2 regions of the Leifsonia sp. NPDC058292 genome follow, and region 1 is predicted to be linked to the other one. Evidence: predicted binding sites of a transcription regulator. Region 1 holds the regulator's gene; the other holds the start of a gene.
The links. The regulator LexA, encoded in region 1, represses DNA repair genes until DNA is damaged. The targets are predictions, from matches to a motif close to TCGAACANNTGTTCGA.
Positions count from the first base shown of each region.

Region 2: the regulator LexA is predicted to act here: its motif matches at 3,552-3,567, upstream of uvrA (excinuclease ABC subunit UvrA).

Region 1 is NZ_JBHVYL010000017.1:11,230-22,417, forward strand. Features, by position in the region: gene ACFVWR_RS11025 (MFS transporter) at 1-148, shown strand, start outside; gene ACFVWR_RS11030 (SseB family protein) at 201-1,031, opposite strand; gene priA (bifunctional 1-(5-phosphoribosyl)-5-((5-phosphoribosylamino)methylideneamino)imidazole-4-carboxamide isomerase/phosphoribosylanthranilate isomerase PriA) at 1,063-1,809, opposite strand; gene hisH (imidazole glycerol phosphate synthase subunit HisH) at 1,907-2,539, opposite strand; gene hisB (imidazoleglycerol-phosphate dehydratase HisB) at 2,536-3,138, opposite strand; gene ACFVWR_RS11050 (histidinol-phosphate transaminase) at 3,135-4,283, opposite strand; gene ACFVWR_RS11055 (LysM peptidoglycan-binding domain-containing protein) at 4,349-4,717, opposite strand; gene lexA (transcriptional repressor LexA) at 4,982-5,671, shown strand; gene ACFVWR_RS11065 (metallopeptidase family protein) at 5,668-6,018, opposite strand; gene metE (5-methyltetrahydropteroyltriglutamate--homocysteine S-methyltransferase) at 6,159-8,510, opposite strand; gene ACFVWR_RS11075 (methylenetetrahydrofolate reductase) at 8,507-9,469, opposite strand; gene hflX (GTPase HflX) at 9,722-11,188, opposite strand, start outside.
Region 2 is NZ_JBHVYL010000005.1:23,690-34,877, reverse strand. Features, by position in the region: gene ACFVWR_RS05085 (hypothetical protein) at 1-566, shown strand, start outside; gene ACFVWR_RS05080 (AAA family ATPase) at 556-1,593, shown strand; gene ACFVWR_RS05075 (DUF58 domain-containing protein) at 1,590-2,930, shown strand; gene ACFVWR_RS05070 (hypothetical protein) at 2,927-3,457, shown strand; gene uvrA (excinuclease ABC subunit UvrA) at 3,624-6,509, shown strand; gene uvrC (excinuclease ABC subunit UvrC) at 6,535-8,514, shown strand; gene rapZ (RNase adapter RapZ) at 8,552-9,427, shown strand; gene whiA (DNA-binding protein WhiA) at 9,484-10,464, shown strand; gene ACFVWR_RS05045 (superoxide dismutase) at 10,574-11,188, shown strand, end outside.

The DNA.
Region 1 (11,188 bases):
CTATATCGGACTGGCGCTGCCTGTGCTTCTCGTGGGTGCAGCGCTCATCGTCTGGCCGCTGGTTCCCGTGCTCGTCGTGTTCGTGGTCGTGATGGCCGGGTTGAGCCTGATCGCCGGGCTCCGGATGCTCGGCCGCGCCGACAGCTGAGCCACGCTTCGGTCGGGTGCTCCCGCCGGGCGGGCTCGGCCCGAAGTCGGGCTCAGTCTTCGGTGGCGACCAGCTGCACGCGCAGAGAGTCGACCCGGGTGGCGATCACGTCGTCGGCCGCCCACCGTTGGGCGAGCCGGCCCAGCACGGCATCCAGCTCGTCGCGGGTCAGGCCGCGAGCCAGCTCGAGCCGCACGACGAGCTCTTCGGCGGCGAGCCTCGACTCCGGATCGCCCGGCAGGAGGGCGACGTCGTGAACGCCGAGTTCAGAACCGATCGAGCCCACGAACGCCCTGAACACCTCGGGATCCCGGTGGCTCGGCACCCAGGGCTGCGCCTGCGCGATGGCCCACAGCGCCGGCCGCCGGATGACGAACTCCGTCTCCGACGTGGGATCGAGCACCACGAGTTCGGTGTCCTCACCGGCTGCCGCGAGGGCGACGCGCGCGCCATCGGCGGGCACCGGGCGCGCGAGCGGATTCCAGCGCCGCATGGCGTCCACGGAAGAGAACACCGGCAGAACCGTGCGACCGTCCGGGCCGGCGACGGTCACGATCGCTAGCTCCTGAGACTTGTCGACGGTGTGCCCGTGCGCGTTGACGCCGATCTCGCCGAGCTGTGCGACCAACGGGATGAGCAGGCGCGACTCGCGCACCGCATCCACAACGACCTCGGGCCCGGCCTCGCCCGAGCGGAACGCGCTCAGCGCGTCGAGAAGCTGCTGCGGCGCGCTGCCGTCATCGTTCTCGAACGAGTTCTCGTCGAACTCGCGCCCGGCCCACGGCTGGCCGGCCGAATCCGCTGCCGCCAGCTGCGCCGCGAACCCGCTCAGGCGCGCCGCGCCCTCGTCGCTCGGGCCGTCACCGTCAGCGCGCTGTGACATCAGTGCCTCGCAACTTCAATGCCCCGCAAGGTCAGTGCCCCGCAACATCCAGCGCCTCGGGCAGTGTGAACGCGCCGGCGTAGAGCGCCTTGCCGACGATCGCGCCCTCCAGCCCGAGCGGCACCAGTTCGCGCAGCGCGGCGATGTCGTCCAGGCTCGAGATGCCTCCCGAGGCGACCACGGGGCGCGCTGTGCGCTCCATCACCTCGCGCAGCAGGTCCAGGTTCGGTCCGCGCAGGGTGCCGTCTTTTGTCACGTCGGTCACGACGTACCGCGCGCACCCGGCTTCCTCCAGCCGCGCGAGCACGGTCCAGAGGTCACCGCCGTCCTGCGTCCAGCCGCGCGCCGAGAGCGTCGTGCCGCGCACATCCAATCCCACCGCGATCGCCTCGCCGTACTGCCCGATCACGTTCGCCGCCCACTCCGGGTTCTCCAGCGCCGCGGTGCCGAGGTTGATGCGTTTGGCGCCGATCTCGAGCGCCGACTCCAGTGACGCGTCGTCACGGATGCCGCCCGACAGCTCGACGTTCACACCGCGCACCTGGCGGATGACCTTCTTCAGCAGGCCGCGGTTGTCGCCGCGCCCGAAGGCCGCATCCAAGTCCACCAGGTGGATCCACTCGGCCCCCTGGTCGGCCCACTCGGCGGCGGCGTCGACCGGGTCGCCGTAGCTGGTCTCCGAACCTGCCTCGCCCTGGGTCAGCCGAACGGCCTTTCCGTCGGCGACGTCGACCGCGGGCAGGAGCACGAGCTCGGGGGTGTTGTTGAATTCACTCATCAGTCTTCCTCGGATCAAACGCTCAGGGCCGTCAGCGGCAGACGACGGCTCGAATCGAGCAGCGGCACAAGCACAGAAGCCTAGCGACCACGTCGCCTCAGAGCGTGCCCACCCAGTTGCGCAGCAGCTGGATTCCCGCATCCCCAGACTTCTCGGGGTGGAACTGCGTGGCACTGAGCGGGCCGTTCTCCACGGCGGCGATGAAGCGTTCGCCGTGCCGAGCCCAGGTCACGCTCGGGCGCGGGAACGGCGGCACCACATCCAGCGACCACTCCTTCGCGGCGTAGGAGTGCACGAAGTAGAAGCGTTCGTCGTGGAGGCCGTCGAACAGCACCGATGTCTCGGGAGCCTCGACGGTGTTCCAGCCCATGTGCGGCAGTACCTCGGCCTCGAGCCGGTCGACCGTTCCCGGCCACTCGCCGAGTCCCTCGCTGTCGACGCCGCGTTCGACGCCGCGCTCGAACAGCACCTGCATGCCGACGCAGATGCCGAGAACGGGGCGTCCTCCCGACAGGCGCCGATCGATGACCTCGTGGCCGCGGGATGCCCACAGCGCGTTGGCCACGGCGCTGAAGGCGCCGACTCCGGGCACCACGAGACCCGCGGCTTCGCGAGCGCGAGCCCGGTCTCCGGTGAGTTCGACGTCGGCCCCCGCTGCCTCGAGCGCTTTCACGGCCGAGTGCACGTTGCCGGTTCCGTAGTCGAAGACGACGACGTCAGGGCGATTCACAGCGCACCCTTGGTCGACGGGATGCCGGTCACCAGCGGGTCGAGAGCCTTGGCCTGGCGGAACGCGCGGGCGAACGCCTTGAACTCGGCTTCGGCGATGTGGTGGGGGTCACGGCCGCCCACGACGGTGATGTGCGTCGTGATGGCGGCGTTGAACGAGATCGCCTCGAAGACGTGACGAACCATCGAACCCGTGAAGTGACCACCGATGAGGTGGAACTCGAACCCGGCGGGCTCGCCGGAGTGCACGAGATACGGGCGGCCCGAGATGTCGACGACGGCCTGCACCAGCGCCTCGTCGAGCGGCACGAGCGCATCCCCGTAGCGGGAGATGCCGCGCTTGTCGCCGAGCGCCTGCTTGATCGCCTGCCCCAGCACGATGCCGATGTCTTCGACCGTGTGGTGCACGTCGATGTCGGTGTCGCCGTTCGCCCGCACGCGCAGGTCGGTGAGCGAGTGCTTCGCGAATGCCGTGAGCAGGTGGTCGTAGAACGGAACCGAGGTCTCGATGTCCGTCTCGCCCGTGCCGTCGAGGTCAATGCTCAGGTCGATGCTCGACTCGCTGGTCTCGCGCTGCAGTGTGGCCGTGCGATTGCTCATGACTGCGAGCCTACCGGCTGGTCTGTCGCGGATTCCGCGGCATCCGGCGCGGCGTTCGCCCCGGAGGCCGGGCGACCGAGCGACGCGAGCGCGGTCAGGAACGCGGTCGTCTCCGCCTCGGTGCCGGCCGTCACCCTGAGGTGGTTCGGGATGCCCACATCGCGGATGAGCACCCCTTGCTCGAGCAAGGCCTCGAACGTCGCTTGCGGATCGGCGACACCACCGAAGAGCACGAAATTGCTGCCGCTGCGGTGCGGGCGATACCCCAGCCCGGCGAGTTCGGTGACGATACGGTCGCGCTGGTCCCGGATCTCCCCGACCATGGCGAGCATCTCCTCGGAGTGGGCGAGTGCGCCGAGGGCAGCGGCCTGGGTCAGTGCGGAGAGGTGATACGGAAGCCGCACCAGGCGGAGTGCGTCAACAGCCGCAGGATCGGCCGCGAGATACCCGACCCGTGCCCCGGCGAACGCGAACGCCTTGCTCATCGTGCGCGAGACGAGCAGACGCGGACGCCCGGGCAGCAGGGTCAGTGCCGACGGCTCGCCCTCGGGCATGAACTCCGCATACGCCTCGTCGACGACCACCATTCCGCGCGCGGCGTCGTAGGCGGCCTCGATGGTCTCGAGGGAGAGCGGGGTTCCGGTGGGGTTGTTCGGCGAGCACAGGATCACGATGTCCGGATCGAGACGGCGGATCTCTGCCGCCGCCGTCTCGGGCGACAGCTCGAACTCGGCGTCACGCCGCCCGGAGAGGTAGGCCGTGCCTGCACCGGCCGCCAGCAGCGGGTACATCGAGTACGTCGGTGCGAATCCCAGCAGACTGCGCCCCGGGCCGCCGAAGGCCTGCAGAATCTGCTGGATGACCTCGTTCGAGCCGTTCGCGGCCCACAGGTTCTCCGCAGTCAGACCGTGGCCGAGGTACCGTGCGAGGCTCTCCCGCAGCTCGGTGAACTCGCGGTCGGGATACCGATTGACCCCGAGCACCGCGTGCGCGACCCTCTCGACGATGTCGGTCGCCACGTCTTCGGGAATCGGATGCGTGTTCTCGTTCACGTTCAGAGCAACGGGCACGACCTTCTGGGGTGCGCCGTAGGGGCTCTTGCCCCTCAGATCATCACGAATCGGCAGATCGGAAAGAGAAGTCACCACACCATGGTAGTTGCCGCAGCAGGCTGTGTTGCGACGGCCCCCACCTGCGCCGCGACTGCCTGTCAGCGCTCGTACTGCGCCGGGATGGCGAGGCGCTGACCGGGCGAGACCACGGCCGAATCGAGCTGGTTGAGCGACACGATGTCAGCGATGACATCGCGGGGGTCTGCCGTGGGCGCGACCTTCTCGGCGATGCTCCAGAGCGACTGGCCCGACTCCACCGTGACGTACTGGAACTGCACGCGGGCCTGATCGCCCGATGCCAACGCTCCACCGCCGTTGAGGGCGAAGAAGAGGGCGCCGACGATGAGCGGCACCGCGGCCAGAGTGGTGAGGACCGCGCGTCCGCGACGCGTGAGCCGCAGGTGCGTCGTGGCGCCTGCGGGGAATTCGACGGTGGATGACGACATCGTGACCGTTGCAGTGCTCATGGTCTTGACCTCCTAGAATTCCGCACCCGGTGCTTGGCCGGCGGACCGGATGCGAAGCTGTGTTCCGAATATATCTTCGAATGTTCGAAATCACAACCACGGTGTTCGAGGGAAAATCGCCCACGGATTCGAGACACGCTCGAACATATGTTTGTTTTACCTCTGCATCGTGGATACAGTTTCGATTGTCTGGAGTTCACTCAACCAGGCACCACCGACATTCGGACGGGCCGGATGCGTCAGGCGGGTCACGAAGGGACGACAGTGTCGAACGACAACCAGGCAGGGCGCGAGCGCGGGGGCACCCGACGGCGCAAGAGCCTGAGCGAGAAACAGCTCGCCATCCTCGAGGCCATCTCCCGTTCCGTCAGCCAGCGCGGCTATCCGCCGAGCATGCGGGAGATCGGCGACGCGGTCGGGCTCTCCTCCCTCTCCAGCGTCACCCACCAACTCAACCAGCTCGAGCTGAGCGGCTATCTGCGGCGCGATCCGAACCGGCCTCGGGCGCTCGAGATCCTCATCGACCTGCCCTCACCCACTGCGGAGACCACGGAGTTCGAGAGCCAGATTCCCGTCGGCGACGCCGCGATGGTCCCTCTCGTCGGCCGAATCGCGGCCGGCGTGCCGATCACCGCCGAGCAGCAGGTCGAAGAGGTCTACCCGCTTCCGCGGCAGCTCGTCGGCAACGGCGAACTCTTCATGCTGAAAGTGGTCGGCGAGTCGATGATCGACGCCGCCATCTGCGACGGCGACTGGGTGGTCGTGCGCACGCAGAACACGGCGGAGAACGGCGACATCGTCGCGGCCATGCTCGACGAGGAGGCGACAGTGAAGGTCTTCCGCCAGCGCGACGGACACACCTGGCTGCTCCCTCGCAACTCGAACTTCGAACCGATCCTCGGCGACTTCGCCCAGGTGCTCGGCAAGGTGGTCGCGGTTCTCCGCGCGGTCTAAGCCCAGCCGAGCTCCTGCAGGCGGGCGTCATCGAGCCCGAAGTAGTGGCCGATCTCGTGCACCAGGGTCACACGCACGCGGGCGCGGAGCTCATCCCGATCAGCACTGGCCCCGGCGAGATTGTTCTTGTACAGAGTGATGCGGTCGGGCAGCTCACCGAAGCCGTAGAAGCCTCGCCCGGTGAGCGGATGCCCGCTGTACAGACCGAACAGGCGCGGCCTCTCCCCCGGCGGCTGGTCCGCGACGAGCACCGCCACGTTCTGCAGCGGTGCGACCATGCCTTCCGGCAGCCCGTCGTAGACGGCTCCGACCATCGCTTCGAAGTCCTCGTCCGAGATCTCGACCATGACCACATCCTCGCCTAGCGCCGGAGATTTCGCGCGACGCGCGGGTGAAACGTCCGTCGCGCCGGAGTTCCGGGCCAGAGGGGCCCGGAACTCCGGCGCGGCGAGACAGGACAGGACAGGACAGGACAGGACAGGACAGGTCAGGCCGGCACGCCCGCCTTGGCGCGAACCGCACGGGTCGCCTCCAGGATGTTCTGCAGAGACGCGACGGTCTCGTCGTAGCCCCGCGTCTTCAGACCGCAGTCCGGGTTCACCCAGAGCTGTCGCCCCGGGATGGCTTCGAGCGCCGTCTCGAGAAGCTCGGTCACCTCGGCGACCGAGGGCACGCGCGGCGAGTGGATGTCGTAGACGCCCGGGCCGATGCCGTGTTCGAAGCCCGACGTCTGGATGTCGCGCACGACCTCCATCCGAGAGCGGGCGGCCTCGATGCTCGTCACATCCGCGTCCAGGTTGCGGATGGCATCGATGACGACCCCGAACTCGGAGTAGCAGAGGTGCGTGTGGATCTGCGTCTCGTCACGCACGCCCGCCGTGGCGAGACGGAACGAGGCCACCGACCAGTCGAGGTAGCCCGCGTGATCGGCGTTCTTGAGCGGCAGCAGCTCGCGCAACGCCGGCTCGTCGACCTGCACGATCCGGATGCCCGCGGCCTCCAGGTCGGCGATCTCGTCGCGGAGAGCCAGGGCCACCTGGCGCGCGGTGTCGCCGAGCGGCTGGTCGTCGCGAACGAACGACCAGGCGAGAATCGTGACCGGACCGGTGAGCATCCCCTTGACCGGCTTCGCCGTGAGGCTCTGCGTGTACGCCGACCAGTCGACGGTGATCGGCGCCGGCCGCGAGACGTCTCCCCAGAGGATCGACGGCCGCGTACAGCGGCTGCCGTACGACTGCACCCAACCGTTCTGCGTCACCGCGAAGCCGTCGAGGTTCTCGGCGAAGTACTGCACCATGTCGTTGCGCTCGGGCTCGCCGTGCACGATGACGTCGATGCCGATCTCCTCCTGGAGGTCGACGACGCGCTTGATCTCGGCCTGCATCCTGCCGAGGTAGTCGGCCTCGGTGATGAGCCCCTTCGCCAGCTGGGCGCGCGCACGGCGGATGTCGCCGGTCTGCGGAAACGACCCGATGGTCGTGGTGGGCAGGAAGGGCAGCCCGAGCGCGGTCTCCTGCGCCGCGAGCCTGTCGGCGTAGTCGCCGCGCGTGAAGTCGGATTCCGTGAGCGCCTCGGTGCGGTCGCGTACCGAGACGTCGCGCACGCCCGGCGCCGCGGCACGGTCGGCGAGGGCAGCGGATGCGGCGCTCAGCTCCTCCTGGATGGCCTCGTGGCCGTCCACCAGACCGCGGGCCAGCGTCGCGACCTGCGCGACCTTCTGGTCGGCGAACGCCAGCCAGCTCTTCAGCTGATCGCTCAGCGCGGGCTCGTCGTCGATGTCGTGCGGAACGTGCAGCAGGGAGGTCGATGTCGACACCGCGACATCGGGGCTGAGCGCGAGCAGCTCGGTCAGCTTTCCGAAGGCCGCTTCGAGGTCGCCGCGCCAGATGTTGTGGCCGTCGATCACGCCGCCGACGACCGTCTTGCCGGCGAGGGCGGATGCGGTCGCGGCGTCGAGTCCGGTCGGCGTCGCTCCGCGCACCAGGTCGAGGGAGAGGGCCTCCACGGGGGAAGCGGCCAGCACCGCAAGCGCGTCATCGAGACTGCCGTACGGAGCGGCCACGAAGATCCCGGGGCGAGCGTCGACGCCGCCGAGCGCTTCGTAGGCCGATGCGACGGCTGCCAGCACCGCCCCACGTTCCTCGTCGATGCTCTCGCTGACGAGCGCGGGCTCGTCGAGCTGCACCCACGGTGCGCCCGCCGCGCCCAGCCGCTGCAGCAGCTCGCGGTAGACGGGGAGCAGGTCGGCAAGGCGGGACAGCGGACGGAACCCCTCCGGCGCCTCGTCGCTCGCCTTGCTGAGCAGCAGGAACGTGACCGGGCCGACGATGACGGGGCGGGTGACGAATCCTGCCGCCTTGGCCTCCTCGAACTCGCGCACGATCCGGTCGGAGGCCAGCCGGAACGAGGTCTCCGGGCCGATCTCGGGAACGAGGTAGTGATAGTTGGAGTCGAACCACTTGGTCATCTCGAGCGGGGCGTTGTCGCCCTCGCCGCGGGCGATGGTGAAGTACCCGGCCAGGTCGACCGCTCCCTCCGCATCGGCGAGTCCGGCGAAGCGGGACGGGATCGCTCCCACCGTCACCGCCGCATCCAGCACCTGGTCGTAGTAGCTGAAGCTCTCCGGAATGGACGAGTCGTCGCGTCCCAGACCGAGCGAAGCCAGTCGTTCCCGGGTGGCGGCGCGCAGCTCGGCGGCGGTCGTCTCCAGCACGTCCGCGGTGATCGCTCCGGCCCAGAAGCTCTCGACGGCCTTCTTCAGCTCGCGGCGGCGTCCGATCCGGGGGTACCCGATGATCGTGCCGACCGGGAAGGCGGGCCGGGTGGTGGTGTCGCTCATGCGTGTTCCCTTTCGGTGGTGAGACTGTCCGTGGTGCCGGCGGACAGGAGTCCGGTGCGCTCGAGAACGGCGAGGACCGCCTCGTGCTGGTTGAACGTGTAGAGGTGGATGCCCGGGGCGCCCCCGTCGAGGAGCGTGCGCGCGAAGTCGGTCGCCCAGGCGATCCCGATCTCGCGCTGGCCCTCTTCAGTCGGCTCGATCTCCAGCTGGATGGCGAGGTCGCTCGGCAGGTCCTCGCCGCTCAGCTCGAGCATCCGCCGCAGCCTGGCCGGGCTGGTGACCGGCATGATGCCGGGCAGGATCGGGAAGAGCACACCCGCGTCCTTGGCCTTCTGCGCGAAGCTGAGGTAGTCCTCCGGGTGGAAGAACAGCTGGGTGATGCCGAGATTCGCACCCGCGGCCTGTTTGGCGAGAAGGGTGTCGATGTCCTGGCTCACCGAGTGCGAGGTCGGGTGACCGTTCGGAAACGCGGCGACCGCGATCTGAACGTGCTCCCGGCTCGAGAGCACCGCGCTCGCGTCGAGGCCGGGCACCGAGAGCTCGCTGTACGGCTCCCGTTCGGCCTGAACGCGATGGATGAGCTGCACCAGTTCGGCCGAGCTGCGCACTTCGCCGAGACCGGTCTCACCCGGGGCGGCGTCCGCGGGCGGATCGCCCCGCACGGCCAGAAAGCTCCGGATGCCCGCGTCGAGAAACTCGCGGATCAGCAGGTTGGTCTCCGCGTGCGACGATCCGACGCACGTAAGGTGCGCCATCGGGCTCACGTTCGTGTTGTCGAGGATGTATCGCAGCAGTTCGAGGGACGACGAGCGCGATGAGCCGTTGGCGCCGTACGTCACAGAGATGAAGTCAGGGTGGGTGGCGGCGAGCCTGTCGATCGTCGCCGGCAGCGCCGAGGCTGCGGCCGCGGTGCGGGGCGGATACAGCTCGAAGGAGAACCGCGCGGTGTTCCAGCTCATGGCGTCCTCTTCGGATGGTGTGACGGATCACAGCCCGTGTCGGCCGCGCCCGTCCCGGTCAGGGTCAGGACCCTGCTCTCACAGGGTGTTCGCGGGCGGGTGCCGGGCTCGGCTGTCGCACCACCGAGCGGTTCAGCGCTTCGGTTGACTGGAAATCTAGCAACGAAGAAGGCCGGACGGAACACTGTGTGTCGGCATATGACACACGTGCTCCGCCCGGCCTTGGTCGGGTTGTCTGCGCTGGCCGGCAGGCTAGCTGGTCGGCGCGACCGCGAACGCCTCGAACACCGACTCGTACTCGGGCTGGATGCGCGCCCTGACGCGGGTGCCGTCCTCGACGTACTCGGTGCTCAGCACTCGACCGCGCTCGTGCAGAGCGGAGATCAGGTCGCCCCGGTCGTACGGGACCTCGAGCTCGATCTCGATCGACGTGTCCGGCAGCAGCCGGGCGATCGCGGCGAGCACCTCGTCGATGCCCTCGCCCGTGCGGGCGGAGGCGAAGATCGCTCCCGGCTCCAGCCCTCGCAGCACGAGACGGTCGTCGGGCGCGATGAGATCGGCCTTGTTGAACACGACGATCTCGGGAAGGTCTCGTGCACCGACCTCACCGATCACGTCTCGTACGGTCGCGAGCTGGCTCGCGGGGTCGGGGTGCGACCCGTCGACCACGTGCACGATCACATCCGAGTCGGCGACCTCTTCCAGCGTCGAGCGGAAAGCCTCGACCAGCTGGTGCGGGAGGTTTCTTACGAATCCGACCGTGTCCGCGAGCGTGTAGAGCCGGCCGTCCGCCGTCACCGACTTGCGCACGGTCGAGTCGAGCGTCGCGAACAGCGCGTTCTCGACGAGCACGCCCGCCTTGGTGATGCGGTTGAGCAGGCTCGACTTGCCCGCGTTCGTGTATCCGGCGATCGCGACCGAGGGTACCGAGTTGCGGCGGCGGTTGGCACGCTTGGCCTCGCGCGCCGGTTTGAAGCCGACGATCTGCTTGCGCAGTTTAGCCATCCGGGTGTGGATGCGCCGCCTGTCGAGCTCGATCTTCGTCTCACCCGGTCCGCGCGAGCCCATGCCCGCGCCCGTGCCGCCCACCTGGCCACCGGCCTGGCGCGACATCGACTCACCCCAGCCACGCAGACGCGGCAGCAGGTATTCGAGCTGCGCCAGCTCGACCTGCGCCTTGCCCTCGCGGCTCTTGGCGTGCTGGCTGAAGATGTCGAGGATCACGGCGGTGCGGTCGATGACCTTCACGCGCACCACGTCTTCGAGAGCACGACGCTGGCTCGGGGCCAGCTCCGTGTCAGCGATGACGGTGTCCGCGCCGAGGGCGGCGACGATACCGGCGAGTTCCTGCGCCTTGCCCTTGCCGAGGTAGGTGCTGGCGTCGGGATGCGGCCGGCGCTGCAGCAGGCCGTCCAGCACCGAGGCGCCGGCGGTTTCGGCCAGGGCGGCGAGTTCTCGCATCGAGTTCTCGGCATCCTGCAGGCTGCCCTGCGAGTAGATGCCGATCAGCACGACGTTCTCGAGCCTCAGCTGCCGGTACTCGACCTCGGTGACGTCCTGGAGCTCGGTCGACAGCCCGGCGACGCGACGCAGCGCTGCGCGCTCCTCGCGGTCGAACTGTTCACCGTCGTGCCCGGCGTCGTCGACGCTGTCGGTCTGCAGTGCCTGAGCACCGCGTCCGAACAGGGCGACACCGGCGTGCGTGTCGGCGTTCGCGAG
Region 2 (11,188 bases), on a different contig from region 1:
TGTGCGTGCTGGCCGGGGTCGTGGTCGGCGTTGCCGGCTGGTTCTTCGGAATGGATGTCGCCCACGCCATCGGACTCGGCGCGGTCGTGGCCGCGCTGGCGTTGGGGCTGGCCCTCGTGGGCGACCAACCGCGCGTCGACTGGGCGCCCGCGGCGATCGAGCCGCGCGACGGCGCCCGGCGGGATGTCGTGCAGCTCGGCTGGGCGTTGCACTCCCGGCGGCGTGGTGTCGCCCCGGAGGCCGTGCGGAGACTGCGAACGGTCACCGCCCAAGCGCTGGAGCTGCATGGTCTGGAGCTCGAGAACGACGCACACCGTCGTGAGATCGAACGCGTGCTCGGCGCGACGGCTCTGCGGGCGATCCGGCGCGGTGCGGAGTCGCCGACACCGGCGCTGTACGAATCCGCGGTGCGCGCGCTCGAAAGAATCGCCGCGGCGCCCGCCGGGCCGCTGGCGTCGGCGCCCGATGCCCCCACGCCCGATGCACCCACGCCCGATGCCCCGGCGCGCGCCGCCGTCGCGCCCCTGAACGACCCACCCGAGAAGGAGCCCTCCGATGCCCGCTGACACAACCGTCGATTCGTCCGAGATCCGTGCACTTCCCGTCGCCGAGATCGAGCGGCTGAGCGAAGCCATTCTGCACCGGGTGTCGACTGTGGTCGTGGGGATGCGCCCGGCGCTCGATCTCGCCCTCGCCGCTATCCTGGCCGGCGGCCACGTGCTGTTCGAGGATGTGCCCGGGCTCGGCAAAACCCTCGCCGCGCGGAGCATCGCCTCAGCGATCGGCCTCGACTTCCGCCGGCTCCAGTGCACGCCGGATCTGCTGCCCGCCGACATCACGGGCTCGTACGTGTACGTTCCGGCGTCGAGCGAGTTCGTGTTCCGACCCGGGCCCGTGTTCACCGGGCTGTTCCTCGCCGACGAGATCAACCGCACGTCGCCCAAGACGCAGTCGGCTCTGCTCGAGGCGATGGCGGAGGGGCAGGTGACTGTCGAGGGCCAGAGCTTCCCGCTCCCGCGGCCCTTCCACGTCGTCGCGACCTCGAACCCGATCGAGTACGAGGGCACATACGCTCTGCCCGAGGCGCAGCTTGACCGGTTCATGGTGCGGCTGGCCGTCGGGTATCCGGATGCGGCCGGCGAGAGTCAGGTGCTCCTGGCGCGGGTGAGCCGGCGTCGGGAACGGGCCACCGTCGAACCGGTCATCGACGCGTCGACCCTGCGGGCGATGCAAGCCGGCGTCGAAGCGGTGGACGTGGATCCGGACATCGCGGCATACTGCGTCGCCATCGCCGCGGCGACCAGACGCCACCGCTCGGTCGAGGTCGGAGCTTCGCCGCGCGGGTCGCAGGGCCTCCTGCTCATCGCGCGTGCGCGGGCGGTGATGTCGGGTCGCGATTTCGTGATCCCCGACGACGTGAAGTCCGTCGCCGTGCCTGTGCTGGCGCACCGGCTCACGCTCACCGTTCAGGCCTGGACGAGCGGCTTGCAGGCGAGCCAGGTCGTGACCGAGGTGGTCAACTCCGTGCCCGGGCCGCCGGTCGTCGGCTCGCGGAGCGCCTCCCAGCAGCCCGAGCGCGCCGCGGGCGTGTGATCGTCGTGAGTGGCCAGGCCGACCCCACGGCTCCGAATGCTCCGGCCGAGCCGCTGACCCCGGTCCATCGTCGGTGGCTCCTCAGCCCCGCCGTGACGGCCGGGGTCATCGTCGCAGTCGCCTGTCTCGGCGTCGGCTTCGTGACGGCCAGGATCGACCTGGCTCTCGTCGGCGTGCCTCTTGTGGTTGCGGCGGCCTGGGCCTGGGACAGGCGGCCCGGCGAGACCGTCGGAGTCGACGTGAGCACCACCGCGACGACCGATGGCGCCGATGCGACGGCCGAGGTGCGGGTCGCCGCGACGACGAGGGCGGATGCCGTCGAGCTCCGGCTGGCCCTCCGTGGGCAGGCACCGCAGCACGCCTTCGTCTCCGTGGCAGCGGCGCGGCGGATCGCGGGACGAGTGCGGCTCGCCCACTCCGGGCCGCAACAGCTGGTCGCCGCCGAGGTGCGCATACTGGGGGCCGACGCCTCGATCGTGAGTGACCCGACGCCGCCGAGCGTCGCCTCACGGGTCGTTCGCCCGCGAGTCGTTCCGGTGCGCAGCCTTCCTCTTCCGGCGAGGCTGATCGGCCTCACGGGACAGCACGGCTCGGCCCGCGCGGGAGACGGCGGCGAGTTCCGCGATGTGGACCGCTTCACCGCGGGGGATCGGCTCCGGCGCATCGACTGGAAGGCGACGGCGCGTCGCGGTCAGTCGCCGGGAGACCTGTTCGTGCGGCGCACGATGGCGACATCGGATGCGGCCGTGCAGTTCGTCTTCGACAGTCGTGACGACCTCACGGGCCGCGTCGCCGATTGGGCTGCGCAGTATCCCGAACTCGGTGTCGGTTCGCAGGACCTGGCCCGCGAAGCGGCGGTCTCGCTGGCGACAGCGTATTCAGCGGCGGGGGACAGGGTGGGATTCGACGATCTTGCTTCCGTCGCCCGGCAGATCCCGCCGCGCGCCGGCGGACGTCATCTGCAGCGGGTGCTCCGCGCGGTGTCGCTCACCGGCCCGAACGGCGCGGCGGGAGACCGGGTTCGAGCGCCCGTGCTCGCTCCGGGCGCCCTCGTGTATGTGCTGTCGACGTTTCTCGACGAGCAGGCTCTGCGTCTCGCGCTCGTGTGGCGGGCGGCGGGGCACCGGGTGATCGCGGTGGATGTGCTTCCGACGGTCGACGACGGCGGTCTCAGCACCCGGGAACGCTCCGCGCTGCGTGTCGTGCTGCTCGAGCGGGAACTGCGCTTCCGCCGCCTCACTGCTGCGGGCGTCGATCGTCTGCGCTGGCAGACCGGCGGGGGAGAGCACCGCGACACGGCGCTTCGCGTGCTGAGCCGACCGAGGAGGCCCCGATGAGCGCCGTGCCGCCGGCGAGGCCCGAACTCGGGACCGCCGTTCCGGGCTGGAGCGTGCGAGTGCTGTTCGCGGCCATCGCCGTCGCGCTGTGCATCGGCCTCGCGCAGCCGGGCTTCTGGCTCGCGGTCTCGCTCCTGCTGGTCGCGGCCGCGGTGGTCATCCCGCGCTGGCTGACGGCCTGGTTCCTGATCGGCGCTCTCGCGCTGACCGCGCTCGGGCGGGATCCGTCGGTGCTCGACTGGCGGATCTACGCGCTGATCGCCGGCGCCAACGCGCTGCACGTGCTCGCATCGTGGATGCTCGTCATCGGTGCCTCTGCGACGGTGCAGCCCTCGGCGCTGTGGCCGAGCGCGCGACGATTGCTGCTCGTCCAGGCCGCAGTGCAGCCGGTGGCCGTCGGCGCGCTGGCGCTGACGAGCGCCAGCACCGGCCGCTCGCTCGCCGTCTTCGCCGTGGTCGGCGGGCTGAGCGTCGCCGCCCTCGTCATCGTCCTGGCCGCTCCGTTGGTGCGGCGACAGGAGCCCTGAGCTTGCAATGTCGGTGGTGCGGCATAGACTCGCCGCGTGCCGGGAGAGCCCTCGATCATGGTCGAGCGCAGCGGTCGATGGGGAGCCGCTACAATCGAACATATCTTCGATGCGCGGTGGGCGAACACGAGCCGGCATCGTCAACGAATAGCGGAGAATTGATCGAGTGAGTATCAAAAAGGTGACCGGGTCCCACCTCAGTGTCCGGGGCGCGCGCGTGCACAATCTGCACAATGTGGATCTCGAGATCCCGCGTGATTCGATGGTCGTCTTCACCGGGCTCTCAGGCTCCGGCAAGTCGTCGCTCGCATTCGACACCATCTTCGCCGAAGGGCAGCGGCGTTACGTCGAGTCGCTCTCGGCATACGCCCGGCAGTTCCTCGGCCAGGTCGACAGACCCGATGTCGATTTCATCGAGGGCCTCAGCCCCGCGGTGTCGATCGACCAGAAGTCCACGAACCGCAACCCGCGCTCGACCGTCGGAACGATCACCGAGATCTACGACTACATGCGCCTGCTGTGGGCGCGCATCGGGGTGCCGCACTGCCCCGTCTGCGGCGAGCCCATCCAGCGCCAGACCGTTCAGCAGATCGCCGACCAGCTCATGGAACTCGAGCAGGGAACGCGCTACCAGATCGTCAGCCCCGTCGTGTCGCAGAAGAAGGGCGAGTTCGTCGACCTCTTCAAGGAGCTCGCGGCGTCGGGCTTCTCGCGCGCCCTGGTGGATGGTGAGCAGATCCAGCTCAGCGAGCCCCCGACGCTCAAGAAGCAGTACAAGCACGACATCTCGGTGGTGGTCGACCGCCTGGTCGCCGGCCCCGACATCCTCGGTCGTCTGACGGATTCGCTGGAGACCGCTCTGCGACTCACCGATGGCCTGGTGCAGGTCAACTACGTCGACCTCGAGGGCCCGGATGCCTGGCGCAACTTCAGCGAGAAGCTGTCGTGCCCGAACGGTCACCCCATCCAGCTCACCGAGATCGAGCCGCGCACGTTCTCGTTCAACGCCCCCTTCGGCGCCTGCCCCGAGTGCTCCGGACTCGGCACGCGCATGTCGGTCGACGAAGACCTCCTCCTCGGTGACTCCGACCTCAGCATCGCCGAGGGCGTCATCGTGCCATGGACGACCCAGGGCAAAGGGCTGTTCCAGTACTACGAGAAGCTGCTCGACGGGCTCGCCCGCGACCTCAAGTTCTCGCTGAAGACACCTTGGAAGAAGCTCAGCCAGGAGGTGCGCGACGCGGTCATGCGCGGCGACAACTTCGAGGTCAAGGTCAAATGGAAGAACCGCTACGGTCGCGAGATGAGCTACACCTCGGGATTCGAGGGCGTGGTTCCGTACATCGAGCGCCAGTACGTGCAGGCGGAGACCGACACCCAGCGTGCGCGCTGGGCGGAGTACCTCCGCGAGGTGCCGTGTCCTGTCTGCGGCGGAAAGCGACTGAAGCCCGAGGTCCTCGCCGTGCTGGTGCATGGCGCGAGCATCGCGGATGCGGCAGAGCTGAGCCTCTCCGACGCGCGTTCCTTCATGGAGAAGCTGCACCTCACCCCGCGTGAGGAGAAGATCGCCGCGCAGGTGCTGCGCGAGATCAAGGTGCGACTCGACTTCCTCATCCAGGTCGGGCTGAACTACCTCAACCTGTCTCGAGCCGCGGCGACGCTCTCCGGTGGAGAGGCCCAGCGCATCCGGCTGGCGACGCAGATCGGCTCGGGGCTCACCGGCGTGCTGTACGTGCTCGACGAGCCGAGCATCGGTCTGCACCAGCGCGACAACCGGCGCCTCATCGAGACCCTCATCGCGTTGCGCGACCTGGGCAACACGCTCATCGTCGTCGAGCACGACGAAGACACCATCCGCACCGCCGACTGGATCGTCGACATCGGTCCGGGAGCGGGTGTCAACGGCGGGCACGTGGTCCACTCCGGTTCCTACGACGACCTCCTCGACAACACCGACTCGCTCACGGGTGACTACCTCGCAGGGCGCCGTGAGATCGAGATCCCGTCGAAGCGCCGCAAGATCGACAAGAAGCGCATGATCTCGGTGGTCGGCGCCGAGGCGAACAACCTCAAGAAGGTGACGGTCGACTTCCCGCTCGGCACGTTCGTCGCCGTCACCGGCGTCAGCGGCTCGGGCAAGTCCTCGCTCGTCAACGACATCCTCTACCGGGTGCTGGCCAACAAGCTCAACGGGGCCCGCAAGCTGCCCGGAAAGCACAAGGTGGTCACCGGTCTCGACAACCTCGACAAGGTGGTGCACGTCGACCAGGCGCCGATCGGGCGCACGCCGCGCTCGAACCCGGCGACGTACACGGGAGTGTTCGACCGCATCCGTACCCTGTTCTCGGAGACGATGGAGGCCAAGGCCCGCGGCTACCTGCCCGGCCGGTTCAGCTTCAACGTCAAGGGCGGTCGCTGCGAGGCGTGCGCCGGCGACGGAACCATCAAGATCGAGATGAACTTCCTGCCTGACGTCTATGTCGCTTGCGAGGTGTGCGGGGGAGCACGGTACAACCGCGACACCCTGTCGGTGCACTACAAGGGCAAGAACATCGCCGAGGTGCTCGACATGCCGATCAGCCAGGCGGCCGTGTTCTTCGAGCCGATCTCGGCCATTCACCGGTTCCTGAAGACGCTGGTCGACGTCGGCCTGGGCTACGTCCGCCTCGGCCAGAGCGCCACGACGCTCTCCGGCGGCGAGGCGCAGCGCGTCAAGCTGGCCACCGAGCTCCAGCGTCGTTCCAACGGTCGAAGCGTCTACGTTCTCGACGAACCGACCACGGGCCTGCACTTCGAGGATGTGCGCAAGCTTCTCCTCGTGCTGAACGGCCTGCTCGACAAGGGCAACACCGTCATCGTGATCGAGCACAACCTCGACGTGATCAAGTCGGCCGACTGGATCATCGACATGGGACCCGAGGGCGGCGCCGGAGGCGGAATGGTCATCGCGACAGGCACACCGGAGCAGGTCGCCGAGTCTCCAGACAGCCACACCGGCTACTTCCTCAAGGAGATCCTGCAGGGGGCCGACAGCGCCCGGGGCGCCGCGTAGATGCGCAGGCTGGGAGACTAGGGCCGTGGCCGACACCGTCAGTTACCGGCCGAAAGCCGGGGAGATCCCGACGCAGCCGGGCGTGTATCGCTTCCGCGATCCGAACCGCCGGGTGCTGTACGTCGGGAAGGCGAAGAACCTCCGCGCGCGACTGAGCAACTATTTCCAGCCGCTGCGGAGCCTGCACGAACGCACCCGGCGCATGGTCACGACGGCGGCCTCGGTCGAGTGGACGGTCGTCGCGAGCGAGTTCGAGGCGCTGCAGCTCGAATACACCTGGATCAAGGAGTTCAACCCGCCGTTCAACGTGCAGTTCAGGGACGACAAGTCGTACCCGTACCTCGCGGTGACGCTGGGCGACCGCATCCCGAGGGTGATGGTCACGCGAAATCGGGGGCAGAAAGACGCGCGCTACTTCGGCCCGTACACGAAGGTGTGGGCGATCCGCGACACCGTCGATCTGATGCTCAAGGCCTTCCCGATGCGCAGCTGCTCCGACGGCGTGTACCGGAGGGCCGAGCTCACCGGCCGCCCGTGCCTCCTCGGCGACATCGGCAAGTGCGCGGCGCCGTGCGTCGGCCGCATCAGCCCGGAAGACCATCGCGAACTGGCCGAAGACTTCGTCTCGTTCATGGCGGGCAACGACACCCAGTACATCCGGGTGATGACCGACCGCATGAAAGACGCCGCCGGCAAGCAGGATTACGAGGCCGCGGCGCGTCACCGAGACGCGATCCAGGCCCTCGAGGCCGCGATGGGCAAGAGCGCTGTCGTGCTGCCCGACAACGTGGACGCCGACGTGTTCGGCATCGCCCACGACGAGCTCGCGGCGGCCGTGCAGCAGTTCATCGTGCGCGGCGGTCGTATCCGCGGTGTGCGCAGCTGGGTGGTCGACAAGGAGCTCGACGTGTCTCTGGGCGAGCTGGTGGAGACGGTGGTGCAGAACGCCTACGAGGGCTCGGACGCACCGCCCCGGGAGATCCTGGTGCCCGAGCTCCCCGACGATGTGGTCGAGTTGGAGGAATGGCTCACCGAACGTCGCCGTGAGATCGGTGATCCGTCCGCACCGCGGGGCGTTCTCTCCGGTCGCGTCGCCATGCGGGTGGCCCAGCGGGGCGACAAGGCCGCTCTCGTGCAGACGGTCGAGATGAACGCCAAGAACGCGCTGGTGCTCTACAAGACGCGGCGCAGTTCCGACTTCGTCGCTCGTTCCAAGGCGCTCAACGACATCCAGGATGCCCTCGGCATGACCGACGCGCCTCTGAGGATGGAGTGCTACGACGTCTCGCACCTGAGCGGCACCAACATCGTCGCGTCGATGGTGGTGTTCGAAGACGGTCTGCCCCGCAAAGACCAGTACCGCCGGTTCAGCATCCCCGAGTCCACCGACGACACCGAGTCGATCTATCAGGTGATCACCCGACGCCTCGCGTATCTGAAGAATCCGGAGCTCGACGCCGAGTCAGACACCCCCGAGTCGGTCGCGCCCAGCGCCGAGGGCGGCGACGATCCCTCCGTCGACGTCGATGCCGAGGTGGAGGCCGCGGCCGAGAAGAGGCGCAAGAAGTTCTCGTACCCGCCGAACCTGCTCATCGTCGACGGCGGGCAGCCGCAGGTGGCGGCCGCCCGGCGCGCGCTCGAAGAGTCGGGGGTGCAGGGCATCCAGCTCGCCGGCATCGCCAAGCGCCTTGAAGAGATCTGGCTTCCCGACTCCGACTTCCCGGTCATCCTGCCCCGCAACAGCGACGCGCTCTTCCTCATCCAGCGCATCCGAGACGAGGCGCACCGCTTCGCGATCACCTACCAGCGCACCCGGCGCCGGCGCGACATCACCTCGGTTCTCGGGGAGATTCCGGGTCTCGGTCCGTCGCGCGTGAAAGAGCTGCTGAAACACTTCGGCTCCGTGACACAGTTGCGAAAGGCGACCCCGGAGGAGATCACCGAGGTTCGCGGCATCGGCCCCGCACTTGCGCAGACCATCCACGAGCGACTCGCCAGTCGATAGGCTTGGGCCACACCCGGCTAGCTGAGGAGCGAAACCCATGACGACCGACAACGAGCAGCAGGAAGTGCTGATCGTCACTGGGATGTCGGGGGCGGGCCGCTCGACGGTCGCCAACGCGCTCGAAGACCTCGACTGGTACGTGGTCGACAACCTGCCGCCGCAGATGCTCCGCCCCCTCATCGAGCTCGCGAACCGGGCCGGGTCGACCCTGCCGCGGATCGCAGCAGTGGTGGATGTGCGCGGTCGCAACTTCTTCACCGACCTTCGCGACATGATCCAGAGCCTGCGCGAGGGGACCAAGGTGCGCGTGCTGTTCCTCGAGGCGACCGACGCGGCCCTGGTGCGGCGTTTCGAGGCGGTGCGCCGGCCGCATCCGCTGCAGGGCGACGGCACCATCCTCGACGGCATCGTCTCCGAGCGCTCACGGCTGCGGGAGATCAGGGAGGCGAGCGACATCATCGTCGACACCTCCGACCTGAACATCCACCAGCTCGCCACGAACATCACGGAGACCTTCGCCGCCGAGAACACGGCCGGCGTGCAGGTCACCCTCATGAGTTTCGGCTTCAAGTACGGCCTGCCGCCCGACGCCGACATGGTCGCCGACGCCCGGTTCCTGCCGAACCCGTTCTGGAATCCGGAGCTCCGGCCGTTCACCGGGCTCGACGACGTCGTTCGCGACTACGTGCTCGAACAGAACGGTGCGACCGATTTCATCGAGGCGTACGTCGCCGCGCTCGCTCCCGTCATCGCCGGCTATCAGCGCGAGAACAAACGGCACGCTCTGTTCGCGGTAGGCTGCACGGGCGGAAAACACCGCTCCGTGGCGATTGCGGAAGAGCTCGCCACGCGTTTGTCAGATCTCCCAGGGATAGCGGTGAACACCAAACACCGCGATCTCGGCCGTGAATGATGCCGGCCAGACACACATCCGGCCCCACCTAGGCCGACGACAGAAAAGGAACCCGATTGGCTCTCACCGCCGACGTCAAAGACGAACTCACGAAGGTCGAGGTCAGCAAGACCACGGTCCGGGCAGCCGAACTCGCGACGATCCTCCGGTTCTCCGGCGGTCTGCACCTGATCAGCGGCCGGATCGCGGTGGAGAGCGAACTCGACACCCCTGAGCTCGCCCGGCGCGTCCGTAAAGACCTGGCGGAACTGTACGGAGTGCGCAGCGAGGTGTCCGTGATCTCGGCATCCGGTCTCCGCCGCACCAGTCAGTACCTCGTGCGTGTGCTCGACGGCGGAGAGACCCTCGCTCGTCAGACGGGGCTCCTGGATGCGCGCCGCCGGCCGATCCGCGGCCTCCCGAATCGCTTGACCACGGGTTCCCGGGAAGAGCTCGCCGCTGTCTGGCGCGGTGCCTTCCTCGCGCACGGCTCGCTGACCGATCCCGGCCGCTCCGCCGCCCTCGAGGTCACCTGCCCAGGCAACGAGTCGGCCATGGCGCTCGTCGGCGCCGCAGGACGCCTCGGTGTCGCGGCGAAGGCGCGGGAGGTGCGCGGGGTTCACCGCGTGGTCATCCGCGACGGCGACGCGATCAGCGCGATGCTCGTGAACATGGGCGCCAAGCAGACCGTCGAGAACTGGGAGCAGCTGCGTCAGCGCCGCGAGGTGCGTGCGACGGCGAACCGCCTGGTGAACTTCGACGATGCGAACCTCCGCCGGTCGGCCCAGGCCGCCGTCGCCGCGTGCGCCCGCGTCGAGCGTGCCCTCGAGATCCTGGGTGACGACGTGCCGGAGCACCTGCGCTATGCGGGCGCGCTTCGTCTCAACTTCCGCGATTCGAGCCTCGACGAACTGGGCCACCACGCAGACCCGCCGATGACCAAGGATGCTGTGGCGGGCCGCATCCGCCGCCTGCTGGCCATGGCGGACAAGAAGGCCGTCGACCTCGGCATCCCCGGCACCGAAGCGAACCTCCCCGCAGACCTCGACGAGGTGTAGCGTCCGGGAAGCAACCGCTCGTCTCTGCGGTTGCGATCAGTAGACTGGACAAGTCGCTCGAAGCCCGGCTCGAACCGCTCGCGCCGGGATCCATATGAGGAGATGAGTAATGGCTGACTACACGCTCGCAGACCTTCCGTACGATTACTCGGCGCTTGAGCCGAACATCAGCGGAAGGATCATGGAGCTGCACCACGACAAGCACCACAAGGCCTATGTCGACGGTGCCAACACCGCTCTCGTCAAGCTTGCCGACGCTCGGGATGCCGACGACCTCGCCAATGTCAACAAGCTGCAGAAAGACCTGGCGTTCAACCTCGCCGGTCACGTGAACCACACCGTGTTCTGGAACAACCTCTCGCCCGACGGCGGCGACAAGCCCACGGGCGAGCTCGCGGCCGCGATCGACGAGTTCTTCGGATCGTTCGACAAGTTCCGCGCGCACTTCACCGCGTCGGCTCTGGGCATCCAGGGCTCCGGCTGGTCGATCCTCGCCTGGGACTCGCTGGGCCAGAAGCTCATCATCGAGCAGCTCTACGACCACCAGGGCAACCTCGCGGCGGCCACGGTTCCGCTCCTGCTGCTCGACATGTGGGAGCACGCGTTCTACCTCGACTACGTGAATGTGAAGGCAGATTACGTCAAGGCGTTCTGGAACATCACCAACTGGGGCGACGTGCAGAAGCGCTTCGAGACGGCGCGCGAAAAGACCTCGGGCCTGCTG